4 regions of the Synechococcus sp. PROS-U-1 genome follow, and region 1 is predicted to be linked to each of the others. Evidence: predicted binding sites of a transcription regulator. Region 1 holds the regulator's gene; each other region holds the start of a gene.
The links. The regulator NtcA, encoded in region 1, controls nitrogen genes in cyanobacteria. The targets are predictions, from matches to a motif close to GTANCNNNNGNTAC.

Region 1 (4,208 bases):
ATCACATCCATCGAAGCGGGCCGCTGCTCGAGGGCTTCAATCACGTCCGCCTCATCCAGGTATCCAAAGGCCACAGCAAGCCCGATTTCATCCAACACCAGCTGATCGAGATCGCCCTGGATCAGATGCTGACGGCAGATGGACCAAACCGCGGCCACCGCCTCCGCACCTCCAGGGTGGCCCGGCGAGGAGAGGCAAAGGGGTACCTCGGGCCGTAGCCAAACCAGGCCACCGCAGAGTTGAACGCGTCCTGCAGGCCCCTGCTGCACGCCCCCTTTGAGGAACTGACTGATCAGCACCCGACTGCCCAGACCGGCGGCCCGCATCGCTTGACTAAGAACACTGGCAAAGCTGCCGCGGTAGGGCGCGGTGTGCACCTGCAGCTGGCCTTCGGGAGCCACCAGGACGAGCGGTGGAGGATCGGAGACAGGTGGAAGAGGTCTGAGGCCAGCCCGCTGCAAAGCCTGCTGATCCCGATCCAGGGAGTCCTGGAACGCTTGGGGGTCGGCAAGGCTTGTGGTCATCACTGCAACATCCGTCCGGGCAACCCCGGCAAGACCTTGAATGTAGCGGCGAGTTGACATTCCACAAGGGGATTGACACCACCCATGGTGTCTGGAAAGGGCAAGAACCACCCGCCTGCGAGGCTTGAAGAACTGCACACCACCGATGAGCCAACCGCTTGAAAGCCGCACTGATGGCCGCAGTCCCCAGCAGTTGCGACCGTTCTCGGTGACCTGGAATCCCATGGGTTTTGCCTTGAGCTCCCTTGTGGTTCACACAGGCAGAACCGCTGTTCTCTGCAGCGTCTGCCTCGAGGAGAACGTTCCCCGCTGGCGCAAAGGGGAAGGGTTGGGATGGCTCAGCGCCGAATACCGGCTACTGCCGGGATCCACGCCACAGCGGCAATCTCGGGAGCTGATGAAACTGTCGGGCCGCACACAGGAGATTCAACGGTTGATCGGCCGAAGCCTGCGGGCCGTGATCGATATGAAGCGCCTGGGGGAGCGCACGCTGCTGATCGACTGCGATGTGATCCAGGCCGACGCCGGCACCCGGACGGCCTCCATCACCGGGGCTTGGCTCGCCCTTGAGCAGGCCTGCCTCTCACTCGTGGATCAGGGACTCCTGGAACAATCGCCGCTGGTCGACCAGGTCGCCGCCGTGTCCGTCGGCCTGGTGGATGGCAAGGCGTTACTGGATCTGGATTACAGCGAAGACAGCAGAGCTGAGGTCGATCTCAATGTTGTGCAGGCTGGAGATGGTCGCCTGCTGGAGATCCAGGGGACTGCGGAGGGAGCGCCCTTCAGCCGCAGCCAGCTCAATGAATTACTGGATCTGGCTGAGCCTGGATTGACATCATTAATGCAAGCGCAACGCCAAGCCATCAACGAGCACACCAGCGTTAGGTAATAACCGCTACACGGCGGCAACGGCTTGCTCCGTAGCTTCGCCTCACCAGGGGGTTGTTATGACAAGTAGCCGAGGTTTCAGCCGATACACCCCCCAGATGGTGGCTCCAGCTCCCAGTGCAGAACCCGCCAACCGCTCTCTGCTGGAGATCATTCGGGATCTCGACGGCGCCAGTAGTGAATTGGTAGACCGCAACAAGACCATCTTTTTCCCGGGGGATCCCGCCGAACGGGTTTACCTGATTCGCCGCGGAGCCGTCCGCCTCTCCCGCGTTTATGAGTCAGGGGAAGAGATCACGGTGGCGCTGCTGCGCGAGAACAGCCTGTTTGGCGTGCTGTCGTTGCTGACCGGTCAACGATCCGATCGCTTCTATCACGCCGTGGCCTTCACCAGAGTGGAGATGGTGACAGCGCCGGCGACATCCGTAAAGGCGGCGATCGAGGCAGACACGAGCGTTGGCCTGCGCTTGCTACAGGGTCTGTCCAGTCGGATTCTTCAGACCGAAACGATGATCGAAACCCTGACCCACAGGGACATGTCATCGCGGCTGGTGAGCTTCCTGCTTGTGCTGTGCAGGGATTTCGGCGTAGCGGATGAGCTGGGAATCACGATCGACCTGCGCCTGTCCCATCAGGCCATCGCCGAAGCGATTGGCTCAACGCGCGTCACAATCACGCGTCTGCTGGGAGACTTGCGTCAATCCGGTCTGGTTCAGATTGACCGCAAAAAAATCACTGTTCTGGATCCGATCGCTCTGGCCAAACGATTCAGTTAGGCAGCAGGTTGAGCAACAGGTGCAGCCATGAGCGGCTGGGCACTGATCCTGGTTCTGCTGGTGCTCGGGGGCGTGCTGTCGACCCTGGGAGACCGGTTGGGCAGTCGCGTCGGCAAGGCCCGCCTGAGTCTGTTCAAGATGCGCCCGCGTCGGACTGCCGTTCTGATCACGGTGTTGACCGGCAGCCTGATCAGCGCACTGTCGCTCGGCGTGCTTCTGATGGTGAGCCGCCAGCTTCGGGTGGGCCTGTTTGAACTGGATGCCCTTCAGGCGAGGCTGCAGGACAGCCGGCGGCAGCTCGATGCAGCCGAACGGGAACGGCAAGAAACCCGAACGGAAACCAACCGGATCGCCGCTGAGCTCAAGCAGTCACAGCAACGGGCGGATACCTTGCGTCGCGAACTGGCTCCCTTGCAGAACGAACGCGCCCAACTCGAGGCAGAACGCGAACGGCTGAGCCGGGATATCGCTGCTCGCGATGCCGATATCCAGCGCACGGAAGCCGAATTAAACAGCGTGCGAAACCGGATCAGATCCGGTGAACAGGAACTCAAGGAACTTGAACGCAATCTGGTCGCCCTCCGACGTGGATCGGTTGTTATTAGCAGCGGGCAGACCTTGGCGAGAGCGACGGTTCGCCTCGATGCTCCGGGTCAAGCGAAACAGGCTGTCGACAGGCTGTTGCAAGAGGCCAATGTCAACGCGTACGGCAAGGTCAGGCCCGGTGAAGCACCCAAACGACAGCTGATCCGCGTTCCCCGCAGCGACGTGGAACGCCTGCAGACCATCCTCCGTAAACCAGATACCTGGGTGATCTCACTGCGCTCCGCCACCAATGTGCTGCGCGGCGAAACGGCGGTCTATGCCTTCCCCGAGGTGCGCCCGAACCGCCCGGTGGCCCAAAACGGTGACGTGCTGGCGACCACCACACTGCAACCCAATGAACGCACACCGGAGGGCATTCTCACGCGGCTGAACCTTCTCTTGGCCTCGGCCTATGCCGAGGTGCAACGGCGAGGATCCCTCACCGAGGGACTGCAGTTCGATGGAGCAGCACTGTCCCAACTCGCCGAGACATTGATTGAGGGACCCAGCCAAAGTGTGGTCTTGAAGGTGATTGCATCAGGGGGCAGCGCCAGCGCCGATCCTGTCGTCGTTACGGTTGAAGCATCCCCATGAAACGGGTGGCCGTGCTCGACCCAGGCCGCTGCAAGTGTGGCCTTGTACTGGCCGATCTTCACCTTGGCCTTGTGCTCGAGGGGCATGTTTTGGCTCCAGAAGCCGTGGAGCCCTGGCTGGAGCTGTGGAATCAAGACCAACTTCTGGACGGCATCCTGATCGGCGATGGCACCGGATGCCAAGCGTGGATCAAGCGGCTGGAGCGCTTGGGCAGCCTCACCGTGATTCCAGAGCGGGGAACAACCCTGCGTGCACGAGAGCGTTACTGGATGCTGTGGCCAGCGCGGGGATGGCGACGAATGCTGCCGACAGGGCTGCGCATTCCACCGGTGGACCTGGATGCTGTTGCCGCCCTTGTGATGCTGGAGGAGCACCTGCAGTGCCAACTTCGATGGCCGGAACCTGCACCCACGTTCTCGCTCAGAACCTGGCCCTGACCATGAAGGTGTAATCGCCTCCCGGTTCAAGTCTGTAATCGGAGCGCACCAGGAACCGCCGCAAAGCATCTTCAATCAGGGCGCGTCCCAAGGACGGCTCCACCAACAGCTCACCGCGGTCAAACGCCCAGGAGAACTGCCACTCGAACCCCCCAGCCGAGACCTCACCCTCAACACACTGCGCCTGAAAGCATTGGCGGAGCACCCGCAAATGGGCGGTTGTCGCCGGAAGAGCCGGCATCAGTCACCGGCCTCCAGGTCGTAGCGAAACCCGTTAATCCAAGTCCCAGCACGCTCGAAGTTCTGACGCTGAAGACGTTCAATCCCCTCCAAAACAGCGTCCAGCACAGCTACCACACAGGGTTGCTCCAGCTTGCTGAAGGGTCCGAGCACATGTGACACCG
Region 2 (4,208 bases), 410 kb from region 1:
CCTTCCACATCGGGCGAATGCTCCAGGCCGCTGAAGGCCTGCCGGTGAATCTGGGCTTCTTCGGCAAGGGCAACGCCAGCACCCCTGAAGCTTTGGAAGAACAGGTGCGCGCCGGCGCCTGCGGCTTGAAGCTGCATGAAGACTGGGGCACCACACCCGCAACGATCGATGCCTGCCTGTCGGTGGCCGACCGGATGGATGTGCAGGTGTGCATCCACACCGACACCTTGAATGAAGCCGGCTTCGTGGAAGACACGATCGCCGCCATCAAGGGACGCACCATTCACACCTTCCACACCGAAGGTGCCGGCGGCGGCCATGCACCGGACATCATCAAGATCTGCGGCGAAGCGAATGTGCTGCCAAGCAGCACCAACCCCACCCGGCCCTACACCCGCAACACGCTCGAGGAGCACCTCGACATGCTGATGGTGTGCCACCACCTCGATCCGAAGATCCCGGAAGACGTGGCGTTCGCCGAATCCCGCATCCGACGAGAGACGATCGCGGCCGAAGACATCCTTCACGACCTCGGCGCCTTCTCGATCATCGCCAGCGACTCCCAGGCCATGGGGCGCGTGGGCGAAGTGATCACACGCACCTTCCAGACCGCCCACAAGATGAAGGTGCAGCGCGGTGCGCTCCCGGAAGACTCCAGCCGCAACGACAACCACCGCCTCAAGCGCTATATCGCCAAGGTGACGATCAACCCCGCTCTCGCCCATGGCATCAGCAGCGAGGTGGGCTCGATCGAAACCGGCAAGCTCGCCGATCTCGTGCTGTGGAAGCCGGGCTTCTTTGGCATTCGCCCTGAACTGGTGATCAAGGGCGGTTCGATCGTGTGGGCCCAGATGGGCGATGCCAACGCCTCCATTCCCACCCCCGGCCCCGTGCACGGCAGGCCCATGTTCGGCGCCTTTGGCAAAGCCTTGGCTCCCAGCTGCCTCACCTTCGTGAGCGAAGCAGCAATGGATGCTGATATTCAACGCCAGCTGGGTCTGGAACGCACCTGCATGGCCGTGAAGGACACCCGCAGCGTGGGCAAAAGCGCTCTCAAACTCAACTCCGCCCTGCCGAAGATGAGCGTGGACCCGCAGACCTATGAGGTGTTCGCCGACGGTGAACTGCTCACCTGCGAGCCCGCCGACGTGCTGCCCCTCGCCCAGCGCTACCTGCTGCTTTGAGCACCACGCTGCTGGTGATCCAGCACGTTGACCACGAAGGGCCCGAACTGGTGGGACAACTGGCGCGGGAACGGGGAATGGACCTCCAGACCCTGCGGCCGGACCGTAGCGACTGCCTGCCGAACCCAAGCGAATGCCCGAACAGCATCGCGCTGGTGCTGGGGGGACCAATGGGCGTGAACGAACGGCATCAACCAGACCTGCACTGGCTCCAAACCGAGCTGAACTGGCTGATGGCTTGGCACCGGCAGAGCCGACCTGTACTGGGCATCTGCCTGGGGGCTCAGCTCTTGGCTGTTGCTGCAGGTGGCTGCGTCAAACCCCTGCAGGTTGGAGCACCACCGCAGCAGCTCAAGGAACTGGGACTGGGCGCAATCCACTGGGTCGCTGATCCGACCCATGAGGCCCTACTGCAGGGACAACCGAGCGGCAGCTTGGCGCTGCATTGGCATGGCGATCGCATCCACCTGCCAGCCGATGCAACCCTGCTGGGTTCCTCGCTGCACTGTGCGGAACAGGTGTTTCGAATCGGCGATCACGCCATTGGCCTGCAATGCCATCTCGAGATCAACGGAGATGCACTGCAACGCTGGATCGCCAACGACCACACCTATGTGATGAGTGCCCTTGGGCCTGAAGGGCCCGAACGCCTGATGCGGGAGTGGCGCTGGCTAGGAGACGAGCTGCAGGAGCAAGGTCGACACTTTTTCAATGCTGCACTCGATCAACTGCAGGACTGCTGCATGATTCAGTGATTGGTATCAACAAGGCCTACTAATTCCTACGGACAAAAATAAACAAAACCAAAAACTTTTCTGTACAAGTATCGACCCGAACATCGCCTCAGGGGAGGCAAGCGCTTGAATAGTTCTGTAGCAACAGCTACCGATCGTTCACTTCGCGCCACGCGAAGCGCAGTTCGCCTCAGGCCATGGAACGGGGACCTGAGCTTGCTTCGAGGACCATCCAATGACCACCCTTCTCTATCGCGGGCATCAGTACCAGCAAAGCAACGCCACTGAGGGCAAACCTGGTGTGCAGCTGGTCTACCGCCGCAACGTGTACCAAGCCCGTCAGATCAACAGCCACCGCACTCCGGTGCAGCTCGTTTACCGCGGGGTGGGCTACACGCGCTAGGCCAACTTCTCAATCTGTAGCAAGTCGAACATTCCGGTTCCGAGGATTAGGGCGTAATAGATCCAGCTTCAGCAACGACGTTGGATCTCATCACTTCCCGCCTCGACAAAGGCCTTGTGCAGGTGAATCCCTCCAGCGTGCACGGCGTGTTCTGGCTGCAAACCCACTTTCCGGCGAACGAATGGGATGCCTTGCTGTCTGGACAAGCCGCCTTTGGCATGGACTGCATCGATGATCTGGTCAGTGATGCACGCGAGGCTGGATTGAATGTGGAGTGGGAAGCCTCCGTCCCCAGCTGAGCCATCTCAAATCTTTCAAACTTTCAAAAAGACCCTGCACACTTCGGTACTGCAGGGTCTTTTTTTGACATGACCTGTGGCTGATCCCTACGCCACCAGACGGTTCAGCATTGGCAATTCCGACAGTTCGTCCCTCCACTCCTGAGCCCAAAGGGCCTGGCTGCGCTCATACACCTCCATCAACTGCTCCACCGCACGCTCATGGAAATCAACCCGTAGGTCCAACAACGGAAAGGCAGCTTCACCACTCACCTGTACCGCTGCTGAAGTGCAGAAATCGGAGCGGTGATCGCCTCCAGCAGCCTCCCCAGCCTGCAGGGCAGCCATCAGGCGACGACCAAGTTTCCAGCTGGGATCGCTGGTGAGATACGCCTGCTCCATCGCCTCCACAACACCATCGTCCACTAAACAATTTCCGGCGACAGACAGGTCACGCCGATGGCGGTGCCCAGCCCAAGCCCCGCAATCCTGCCCCGTCCAACAGGCCGTTCGACCATCCAGATCGATCAGGTGAAACTGACGCCGGTCACGATGCTGATCATCCGCCAGAAGGCTGGCCAGAACACTCTCGGCATCCGAACTCTGCTCCAGGCGTTCAAGGCCACAGATCCCCAGATAGGGATTGGTGTGGGCCTGGGTCGCCACAGCGCCAACTCCGGCGCGGATGTGGGGCACGGTGGATCCAACGGCCAGATGACAGGTGGCAACAGCCACGCCAAAGCGGCCGTTGTTGGGATCACGGGCCAGGATCGAAAAAGTCACGGCAGCTGACGGTCAAGCCGCAGCAACGTTTCGAGCAGCACCGCAGTGCCCGCCCAGCACTGTTCATCGCTGGTGAACTCCGCAGCGGAATGACTCAAACCACCCCGGCTGGGGACAAAGATCATGCCCATCGGCCAACGGCGACCGACTTCCTGCGCATCATGGCTGGCGCGGCTGGGGAGATGGCTGTGGGACAGACCGAGGTCGGCAGCGGCTTCTGCAATCGTCGCCATCACCACAGCATCAGCAGGGGTGGGATCAACACTGAACTGTGGGTCCACCGAAATCGGGCAGCCCGTTTCAGCACCGATGCTTTCGACCTGCTGCATCAACTCCTCCACCAATTGATCGAGCACACGTCGATCCACATCCCTTAAATCAACTGTCAGGGAGACAGCACCAGGGACGACGTTGGCGGCATTGGGCCAAACCTCAAGACGGCCCACCGTCGCCACAGGATCTCCTGGATGACTGGAGGCCATGGCCTCGACAGCGAGAACAATGCGCGACGCCGCCACGAGGGCGTCCTGTCGCAGACCCATCGGTGTAGTGCCGGCATGGTTGGCCTGTCCCTGCACATTGATGCTGAACCGGCGCTGACCGACGACACCCTCCACAACACCGATGGCATCACCGCGTTGCTCGAGAACACCGCCCTGCTCAACATGCAATTCCAGGAAAGCGGCGTAAGCCTCATCGGAGCGGCGGGCGGAGGCCAATGACGGCCAATGCCCCCCGATGCGTGCCAGGTTCTCCTGAATCGGCTGGCCATTGCTGGTGGCGTAACTCTCCGGATCAGTGGAGGCCGTGCCCGCCAAACCCTTGC
Region 3 (4,208 bases), 400 kb from region 1:
GTGCCCGGCTTGATCATGCTCATCACCAGGTAGCCCACGCCGAGACCGGCGGTGAGGAAGCCCATGGTGTTCTTGCGGCTGCCGACGCGGTCGGAGATCAGACCGCCAGCAGGGCGGGCCACCAGGTTCACGAAAGCGAAGCAGGACGCCAGGATTCCCGCGGTGGCCTTCGGCAGATCGAAGGTGGTTTCAAAGAAGGTGGGCAGCATCGAAACCACGGCCAGTTCGGAGCCGAAGTTCACGATGTAGGTGAGCTCGAGGATCGCCACCTGGCGGAACTCATAGCGGTCTTCTTTGGGATAAACCTTGTTGCCGAGGATCAGGTCGCGGTTGGTGCGGATGATTCCCCAGGTCTGAAACGCAAACCAGACGGCGACGGCACCGAGGGCCAGCGGGTAGGTGGCAGCGGTGAGGAAGCCCACCTTGCCGAGACGCCAGCAGAGCACGCAGAGGATGGCTGCGAAGGGCACGTTCATGCCGAGCAGACCCCAGAAGTCGCGCATGGAGGTGACTTCCAGGCCTGCGGTCTTCTCAGGACGCTGGTACGTCTTGCCGGGGGGTGTATCGGTGACGTTGAAGAAGTAGAAGAAGCCGTAGGCAGCCGAAACGATGCCGGTGAGGGCGATCGCACCGCGCCAGTTCAGAACAGCACCGGTCGGCAGTTCGAACCCACCGGAGAAGGAGAGGAAGCCGGCGAGGGCCACCATCGTGAGGGCGGAGAAGGCGGAACCGAAGTTGCCCCAGCCGCCGTAGATGCCTTCCGCGAGGCCGATTTCCTTGGGCGGGAACCACTCAGCCACCATTCGGATGCCGATCACGAAGCCAGCGCCCACGATGGAGAGCAGCAGACGGGCCACCACCAGTTGGTTGAAGTCCTGAGCGGAGGCAAACAGCAGGCAGGGAAAGGCTGAGAAGACCAGGATCGAGGAATAGGTGACCCTGGGTCCGAATTTGTCCAGAAGCATGCCAATCAGCACGCGAGCCGGGATGGTGAGGGCCACATTGCAGATGGCCACGGTGCGGATCTGACCAACGGTTAATCCGAGGTCTGCTTTAACGGTGGTGGCCAGAGGGGCCAGGTTGAACCAGACCACGAAGGTCAGGAAGAAGGCGATCCAGGTCAGGTGAAGGGTTCGATACCTGCCCTGGAACGACCAGAGGTCGCCAAGCATTGAGAAGAAGAAATGAAACCTCGGGCGTCAAAACGAAGGGTGCCCGGGGATGGCAAAACGGTCGAAAAGAAGATCCGTTTAACTCGCGCAGTTAATCAACTCGTTGGGCCTTTGTTTGGTCAGATTGGTTACCAATTGCTGTTTTTGTGTTCCTAAGCAAACATCAATGGAGCTGATTGCTTGGATCAGGTCTTCTTGTATATGGATGATTTGGTAGCGGTTGCAACTTTGTCGAGCGGTTGGTCTTTGCTGGTGCAGATTGTTGATCGGCGATGTGAATCAAGGCTTGCGGGTTTGTTTGCTCAGTGGCGGAGACAGTCGTCGCATGGGGCGTGACAAGGCGTTGTTGCCGCATCCATCGGGTGGTGTCTGGCTCACCGCATTGGTCGATCAGCTGCTTCCTCTGGGGTATCCGGTGCAAGTGTTGAGTCGCCATCGCGAGCATGCAGAGGTGCTGGGGCTCCGACCCGGGTGTTCCGTTCTGTTGGAGCCCCCTCCCTGGAATGGCCCTCTGCAGGCGCTTGCCAAGGTTCTGCCCCCGCTACCCGGGGAGGCGTTGCTGGTTCTCCCGGTGGACATGCCGCGCTTGCGGACGGCCGTTTTTCATCAGCTCATTGCGGCTTGGAACCGTGCTCCTGAGCATGCGGCGGTGGCCCATGACGGGCAACGGCTGCAGCCGTTGCTGGCGGTGATTCCTTCGACGTCTCCATTCCGCTCCTGTCTTGATCAGCAACTGCAACGTGGAGAGTTGCGCTGGATGGACTGGTTGACCCGTGTTCCCTATCGATCGGTCCCTCTGCCTGCAGAGGCTCTGCTGAATGCCAACTGTTCTGCAGATCTGTCAGCGTTGGAAGGATGAGCACCACGCTGCCGCTCGCAGATCGCTTCAACCGGCCCATCGGGGTGCTGCGGCTGTCGCTGACGGCGCGCTGCAATCTCGCCTGTCCGTACTGCTGTCCGGATGTGGAGGAGCCCCCGGGCCTGCTCACGCTTGAGCAGCAGATACGCGTTATTCGCGTGGCCTCGCGCCTCGGGGCACAAACCCTGCGTCTTACGGGTGGAGAGCCGTTGTTGAGCCGGCGCTTGTTGCCTTTGTTGGAGGCGGTGACGCAGGCCCGGCGGGATCGTTGGGATCCGATGGCCGGTCTTCAGACTGTGGCGCTGACCAGTAACGGGGTGCTGCTGTCGGAACCGATGGCTTGCGCGTTGCGTGCCGCAGGGCTGGATCGCATCACCATCAGCCTGGATGCAGCGGAAGGGGATGCAGCGGCGCGCATGGCTGGTCTCCAGGGTGGCGCCGTGGCTGGGGACCGCCTGGTGGGCCAGGTGCAGGACGGTATCGCGGCGGCCCGCGCCGCTGGTTTTGATCCCTCATGCGGTGAGCTCAAGCTCAATGCCGTGATCCAACGGGGGATCAATGACGATCAGCTGTTGCCCTTGGCCGGCTTGGCGCGGCAGCAGGGGATCGAGCTGCGTTTGATCGAATACATGGATGTGGGCAACCGCAACCAGTGGTCGCTGGACCAGGTGCTGCCGGCGGCGCAGATGGTGGAGCGCATTCACACCCGTTGGCCCCTTGAGCCTCTGGGTCGCCCGAGGGGTGGGACGGCCTGCCGTTGGAGCTATGGCGATGGAGCTGGATCCATCGGTGTGATCGCCTCCATCAGTGAGCCATTCTGTGGGGATTGCAACCGGTTGCGTGTCACCGCCGATGGACAGGCGTTCACCTGTTTGTTCTCGGCTGATGGCACGGATCTCAAGCCCGCGCTCGTCTCGGAGTCTCGCCTCGAGCAGGCCATGCGCGATCTCTGGCAGCGGCGCCAAGACCGCTACAGCGAGGAGCGTGATCCAGCCGCCGCTGCGTCAACCCATGCCGAGATGGCGTATCTGGGGGGCTGAACCGTCGTGATCGTCACCGTTTTTGCCTGATGCTCCCGGTACAACGGGGCAGCTGAAGGATCCAGAGGGATCCATCGACATGTTTGAACTGCTGGCCTACGAGCGCTTCCGCGACACTCCGTCGGTTCGTTTTTTCGACGTCACCGTGGACACCTCGAATGCACGCGACCTGGTGATTCACAGCGGGCCGGCCGTGTCCCCACCCAACGACCCTGAGAGCGGAGCATGGCAGTTCTATCTGCATCCCCATCAGGAAGACAACCTGCTTGCGGCCAGTGGCGGCAGAACCTTCTTCTTGGTGAACCTGGCCTGGGACCAGCCCTTTCACATCGTTCGGCTGGAGAGTGGTGGTGACATCCTCCGCATCCCCCCCGGCACCTTCCACCGCTCGATTTCCGATCCCAATGGCTCTGTCGTTCTGAACCAGGCGGTTCGTCAGGAAGGCGTCTCTCTTGTGCGGGAATTTCGCGTCTACAACAGCGCCAAGATCCCGGCCTTGATGGCGGCAACCCATATTTCTGCTCTGAAGCCCCAGTTGCACGGGGTGGAACCTCTGCTTCAGGCAGCCTGAACCAGCTTGCGTTGTGAGTTCTCCGGTTCGGAGGCTTCTTCGTTGATCTGAATCTGCCAGTTCAGCTCACTGCTTGTTCCGGGGGGACCGCTGAAGCTGCCGCTTACGGCCGCGGTGAGTTCCGGCTTGGAGGAGGTGGCCAGCACCACATAGCGATCGTTGACCTCCGTGCCGGCACTGGGGTCAAAGCCTCGCCAGCCCGCTCCCGGCAGGTAGACCTCCGCCCAGGCATGGAGGTCGTACTCCTCCGGGGGAGGTTGCTGCAGTTGATAGCCGCTCACGAATCGGGCCGGAAGACCCACTACGCGGCAGCAGGCCACCATCAGCATGGCCAGATCTCGGCAAGAGCCGATCCGCTCGCGCAGGGTTCGGCCCGCTGGCCAGGCCGGCCCCATATGGCGTTGGGTGTATTTCACCCTCTCTTGAATCAGTTCAATGAGTTGCTTCAGAAAGGCCAGGGTCTGTTGGTTGCTGCCCATCAGCGCTTCCTGGGTGAGGTCGATGGCTGCGGGTTCGTGCTGGCCATTCGGCAACCAACCCTTTAGGGCGCCCTGCAGATCGCCGTT
Region 4 (4,208 bases), 820 kb from region 1:
GGACCGCAGCTCGAATTTGATGCAGTGTCCGGCCTGTTCCGGTGGCCACATCGAGAATTTTCAGGGATCCCGGAGCCCGGTCAGCGAAATGCTTCAAACCGCGTTTGAGCGGTGCCAGAACCCGTCTCCGCATGGCATCTGCCGTGCCGTTGAACAGGATCTCGACCTGCAGGTCATAAAGACCGGCGGAATGATCGCTCAGATAACCATCGGTTTGATGGTGGAAATTCTGGAGGTAATAATCGGGATACAGCGCCGTGTCGGTGTCTCGGGGAAGATCGCGAACGTTGCGCTCACGGCGACGATCCCACGTGGAGGGGAGATCCATCCACACCTGTGGATAACGGCTGACCCAGTCGAGCCAGGGCGCATCGAACAGCAACTGTTCGGGATAAATCCCTTCCTCAGCCTCCTGCCAGTCCTGTTCCTGGAGTTTGTTCATGTCCAGCCGCAATTCCCCAAGCACTTCGGCTGGAACGGATTCCGTCTTGGGAACGGCATCGGGTGCCACCCACTCCATCAACTTGGTGCTCAGCTCTTTATGAGCCAGGCCCGCGATGCTTTTGCCTTGCTGAAGCGTTTGGTACGCAAGCTTGCTCAGGGGCGTTGACGCCATCGCGGATTCAGACAACAGCTCTATTTCAGCGAATGTGACGCCCAACCGTGTGCCAAGCGGTCCACAAAAAAACCCGCCTCCAGGGAGGCGGGTCGTGGATCGAAACGATCGCTGATCAGGCGTCGTAGTACATGGTGAATTCGTGGGGGTGAGGACGCTGACGCAGCTGCTGAACCTCTTCGTATTTGAGGTCAATCCAGTTGTCGATGAAGTCATCGCTGAACACACCGCCAGCAGTGAGGAAGCCACGATCGGCGTTCAGAGCTTCCAAGGCACCATTAAGGGAAGCCGGGACCGTTGCGATCTTCGAAAGTTCTTCCTCTGGGAGTTCGAACAGGTCACGGTCTTCGCCGTCGCCGGGATCGATCTGATTCTTGATGCCGTCGAGCCCGGCCATCATCATGGCGCTGAAGGCCAGATAGGGGTTCGCCAGGGCATCACCGGAGCGGAATTCGAGGCGCTTGGCCTTGGGGCTCGGACCGGTGAGCGGAATCCGCACGGCGGCGGAGCGGTTGCCCTCCGAGTACACCAGGTTCACCGGAGCTTCAAAGCCCGGCACCAAACGCTTGTAGCTGTTGGTGGTGGGGTTGGTGAAGGCCAGGAAGGCGGGGGCGTGCTTGAGGATGCCGCCGATGTACCAGCGGGCGGTCTGCGACAGATTCGCGTAGCTGCCTTCGCCAAAGAACAGGGGCTGGCCGCCTTTCCAGAGGCTTTGGTGCACGTGCATCCCGGTGCCGTTGTCGTTGAACACCGGCTTGGGCATGAAGGTGGCTGTCTTGCCGTACTTCTTGGCCACGTTGCGCACGACGTATTTGTACGTCATTACGTTGTCGGCGGCCTGGATTAGCTCAGCGAATTTCATGCCGAGCTCGTGCTGGCCGGCGCCGGCCACTTCGTGGTGGTGCTTCTCAGTGGGGATGCCCAGTTGCCCCATCAACAGAAGCATCTCGGAGCGGATGTCCTGTGCTGTGTCATTGGGAGCAACGGGGAAGTACCCCTCTTTCACCTGAATTTTGTAGGCAAGGTTGCCGCCTTCCTCAATACGACCTGTGTTCCAACCCGCCTCGATCGTGTCGACGCTGTAGAAGGAGCCACCTTCGGCCGAGTTGTAGCGGACGTCGTCGAAGAGGAAGAATTCAGGCTCAGGACCGAAGAAGGCCATGTCGGCCAGCCCGGTGCTGGCGAGGTGATTCAAGGCACGTTGGGCCAGTGCGCGCGGGCAGCGCTCATAGGGCTGGCCAGTGCGCGGTTCCTGAATCGAGCAGATCATGCTCAGGGTTTTGTGCCGATAGAACGGATCCACCCAGGCTGTGTTGGCGTCGGGCACCATGGCCATGTCAGAGGCTTGGATGCCTTTCCATCCACGGATGGATGATCCGTCAAAAGCAAGGCCTTCAGTGAAGGACTCTTCCTCCAGCAGATCGGTGCAAATCGTCAGGTGCTGCCATTTGCCGTGCAGATCAGTGAATTTGAGGTCGATCAGTTCGATGCCTTCGTCCTTGATCTGGCGCAGGACGTCCTGGGGGGATTTCGACATAAGAAAGGACTGCTCGACTGAATTGTGCAGTGATGTGACCGTAAACAGCCACAAGTCTCCATTTTGTATCAAGGGGTACGTTCCATCAGCCTGGAGTTGACTGCGTAACCGTTTCTGTCAACTTGGCTGAAATGCAGGCCTGCCAAAGGGTTTGCCCGCTTCAACGGTGTTAGCGTCCGCGGGGGATCCTCTGGAGATTCAGGTAAATGCGCGATGCAATCAGCGGTCTGATCGGTCGCTATGACCAGCTGGGTCGTTATTTCGATCGTTCAGCGATCGACAGCATCAATGCGTATCTGGATGAATCCACGATGCGGATTCAGGCCGTTGAGCTGATCAACGGTTCAGCCACCGAGATCGTGCGTGAGGCCAGTCAGCGCCTGTTCCGGGACGAACCCGATCTTCTGCTGCCTGGAGGCAACGCTTACACCACCCGTCGGCTCGCCGCCTGCCTGCGGGACATGGATTACTTCCTCCGCTACGCCAGCTACGCCCTGGTCGCAGGGGACAGCACGATCCTCAATGAGCGTGTTCTCAACGGCCTCGACGACACTTACAAGAGTCTCGGGGTTCCTACCGGCCCCACGGTCCGCAGCATCGTCTTGCTGGGTGAAGTCGTTGCCGAGATGCTTCTCGCCAACGGTGCGGCATCCGAGCAGCTCTCCACCGTTCTTCAGCCGTTCGATCACCTGGCCAAGGGTCTGGGAGAAACCAACGTGCGCCAACGCTGAGCGCAGACGTTCCGCGCAAGATTTGAACAGATTGCAATCGTGCCGCTCTCAACCCTTTCGAGGGGGCCGACTGCGTAGGCTCACCACCACGAACCAATGATCAGGGCTTTGGCGACGACGAACTCTCTTCTTCCTGTTGACGATCGTCACCGCAAAGCTTTTGCACCGATCGGAACACCTGATCGACTTCTTCTCGGACCAGGCCCGTCGAACGCGCACCCAACAGTTCTGAAGGCTCTGTCGCGAACCCCAATCGGTCACCTCGATCCGCTTTACGTGGAGCTGATGGGTGAGGTGCAGGAACTGCTGCGCTACGCCTGGCAAACGGATAATCGCCTCACGCTGCCGATGAGTGGCACCGGAAGTGCCGCCATGGAGGCAACCCTGGCCAACACGGTTGAGCCTGGAGACACCGTTCTGGTAGCGGTGAAGGGATACTTCGGCATGAGGCTGGCCGATATGGCGGGCCGTTACCGCGCTGAGGTCAAAACCATTGAGAAGCCATGGGGAGAGTGGTTTTCTCTTGATGAACTCGAGGCGGCCCTGATCAAGCACAAGCCCGCCATCCTGGCGATGGTTCATGCAGAAACATCCACGGGTGTTTGCCAACCGATGGACGGCATCGGTGACCTCTGCCGCAAGCATGATTGCCTGCTGCTGCTCGACACCGTCACCTCCCTGGGGGGGGTTCCTCTGTATATCGATGAGTGGAAGGTTGACCTCGCTTACAGCTGCAGCCAGAAGGGGCTGAGCTGCCCTCCGGGCCTTGGACCGTTCACGATGGGTCCTCGTGCTGAAGCCAAGATGACGGCCCGTCAGGGCAAGGTTCCGAACTGGTACCTCGATGTCTCTCTTCTGAATCAGTACTGGGGCAGTGATCGGGTGTATCACCACACGGCCCCTGTGAACATGAACTTCGGCATGCGCGAGGCATTGCGCCTGTTGGCAGAGGAAGGGCTGGATCAGGCCTGGGCGCGTCACCGCAGCAATGCGGAATTGCTCTGGAGCGGTCTGGAAAGTCTGGGGCTGTCGATGCATGTGCCGGCCGACCGTCGACTGCCGACCCTCACCACGGTTCGTATTCCTGAAGGTGTGGATGGCAAGGCCTTCAGTCAGCACCTGCTGAACAACCACGGAATCGAGGTTGGTGGTGGTCTCGGCACGCTTGCCGGAAAAATCTGGCGAATCGGGCTGATGGGTTACAACTCCACTCCAGAGAATGTGAATCGTCTGCTCAACCTGTTCGAAACAGAGCTGCCTCGCTTCAGCGGTTCCGTCGCCGCCGCTGCCTGAACCAGCGTTCCAGCTGCCCTCTAGCCTCCGG

Region 2: SynPROSU1_RS13465 (DUF4278 domain-containing protein) is a predicted target of NtcA. The motif match lies at 2,057-2,070, and genes of this name have one in related genera.
Region 3: SynPROSU1_RS13525 (molybdenum cofactor guanylyltransferase) is a predicted target of NtcA. The motif match lies at 1,386-1,399, and genes of this name have one in related genera.
Region 4: glnA (type I glutamate--ammonia ligase) is a predicted target of NtcA. The motif match lies at 2,219-2,232, and genes of this name have one in related genera.

What each region holds. Positions count from the first base shown of each region.
Region 1 is NZ_CP047951.1:339,896-344,103, reverse strand. It holds gene SynPROSU1_RS01680 (cob(I)yrinic acid a,c-diamide adenosyltransferase) at 1-524, opposite strand, end outside; gene rph (ribonuclease PH) at 670-1,413, shown strand; gene ntcA (global nitrogen regulator NtcA) at 1,472-2,188, shown strand; gene SynPROSU1_RS01665 (DUF3084 domain-containing protein) at 2,216-3,367, shown strand; gene SynPROSU1_RS01660 (resolvase) at 3,364-3,804, shown strand; gene SynPROSU1_RS01655 (DUF3146 family protein) at 3,788-4,045, opposite strand; gene pth (aminoacyl-tRNA hydrolase) at 4,045-4,208, opposite strand, start outside.
Region 2 is NZ_CP047951.1:2,502,543-2,506,750, forward strand. It holds gene ureC (urease subunit alpha) at 1-1,184, shown strand, start outside; gene SynPROSU1_RS13460 (type 1 glutamine amidotransferase) at 1,181-1,939, shown strand; gene SynPROSU1_RS13465 (DUF4278 domain-containing protein) at 2,154-2,321, shown strand; gene SynPROSU1_RS13470 (hypothetical protein) at 2,402-2,620, shown strand; gene SynPROSU1_RS13475 (DUF1028 domain-containing protein) at 2,708-3,382, opposite strand; gene SynPROSU1_RS13480 (Zn-dependent hydrolase) at 3,379-4,208, opposite strand, start outside.
Region 3 is NZ_CP047951.1:2,515,266-2,519,473, reverse strand. It holds gene SynPROSU1_RS13530 (NarK family nitrate/nitrite MFS transporter) at 1-1,172, opposite strand, end outside; gene SynPROSU1_RS13525 (molybdenum cofactor guanylyltransferase) at 1,438-2,031, shown strand; gene SynPROSU1_RS13520 (GTP 3',8-cyclase MoaA) at 2,028-3,071, shown strand; gene SynPROSU1_RS13515 (redox protein) at 3,151-3,642, shown strand; gene SynPROSU1_RS13510 (transglutaminase family protein) at 3,630-4,208, opposite strand, start outside.
Region 4 is NZ_CP047951.1:1,156,221-1,160,428, forward strand. It holds gene SynPROSU1_RS06330 (class I SAM-dependent methyltransferase) at 1-616, opposite strand, end outside; gene glnA (type I glutamate--ammonia ligase) at 732-2,153, opposite strand; gene SynPROSU1_RS06340 (allophycocyanin subunit beta) at 2,360-2,884, shown strand; gene SynPROSU1_RS06345 (alanine--glyoxylate aminotransferase family protein) at 2,981-4,177, shown strand; gene SynPROSU1_RS06350 (nucleoside deaminase) at 4,149-4,208, opposite strand, start outside.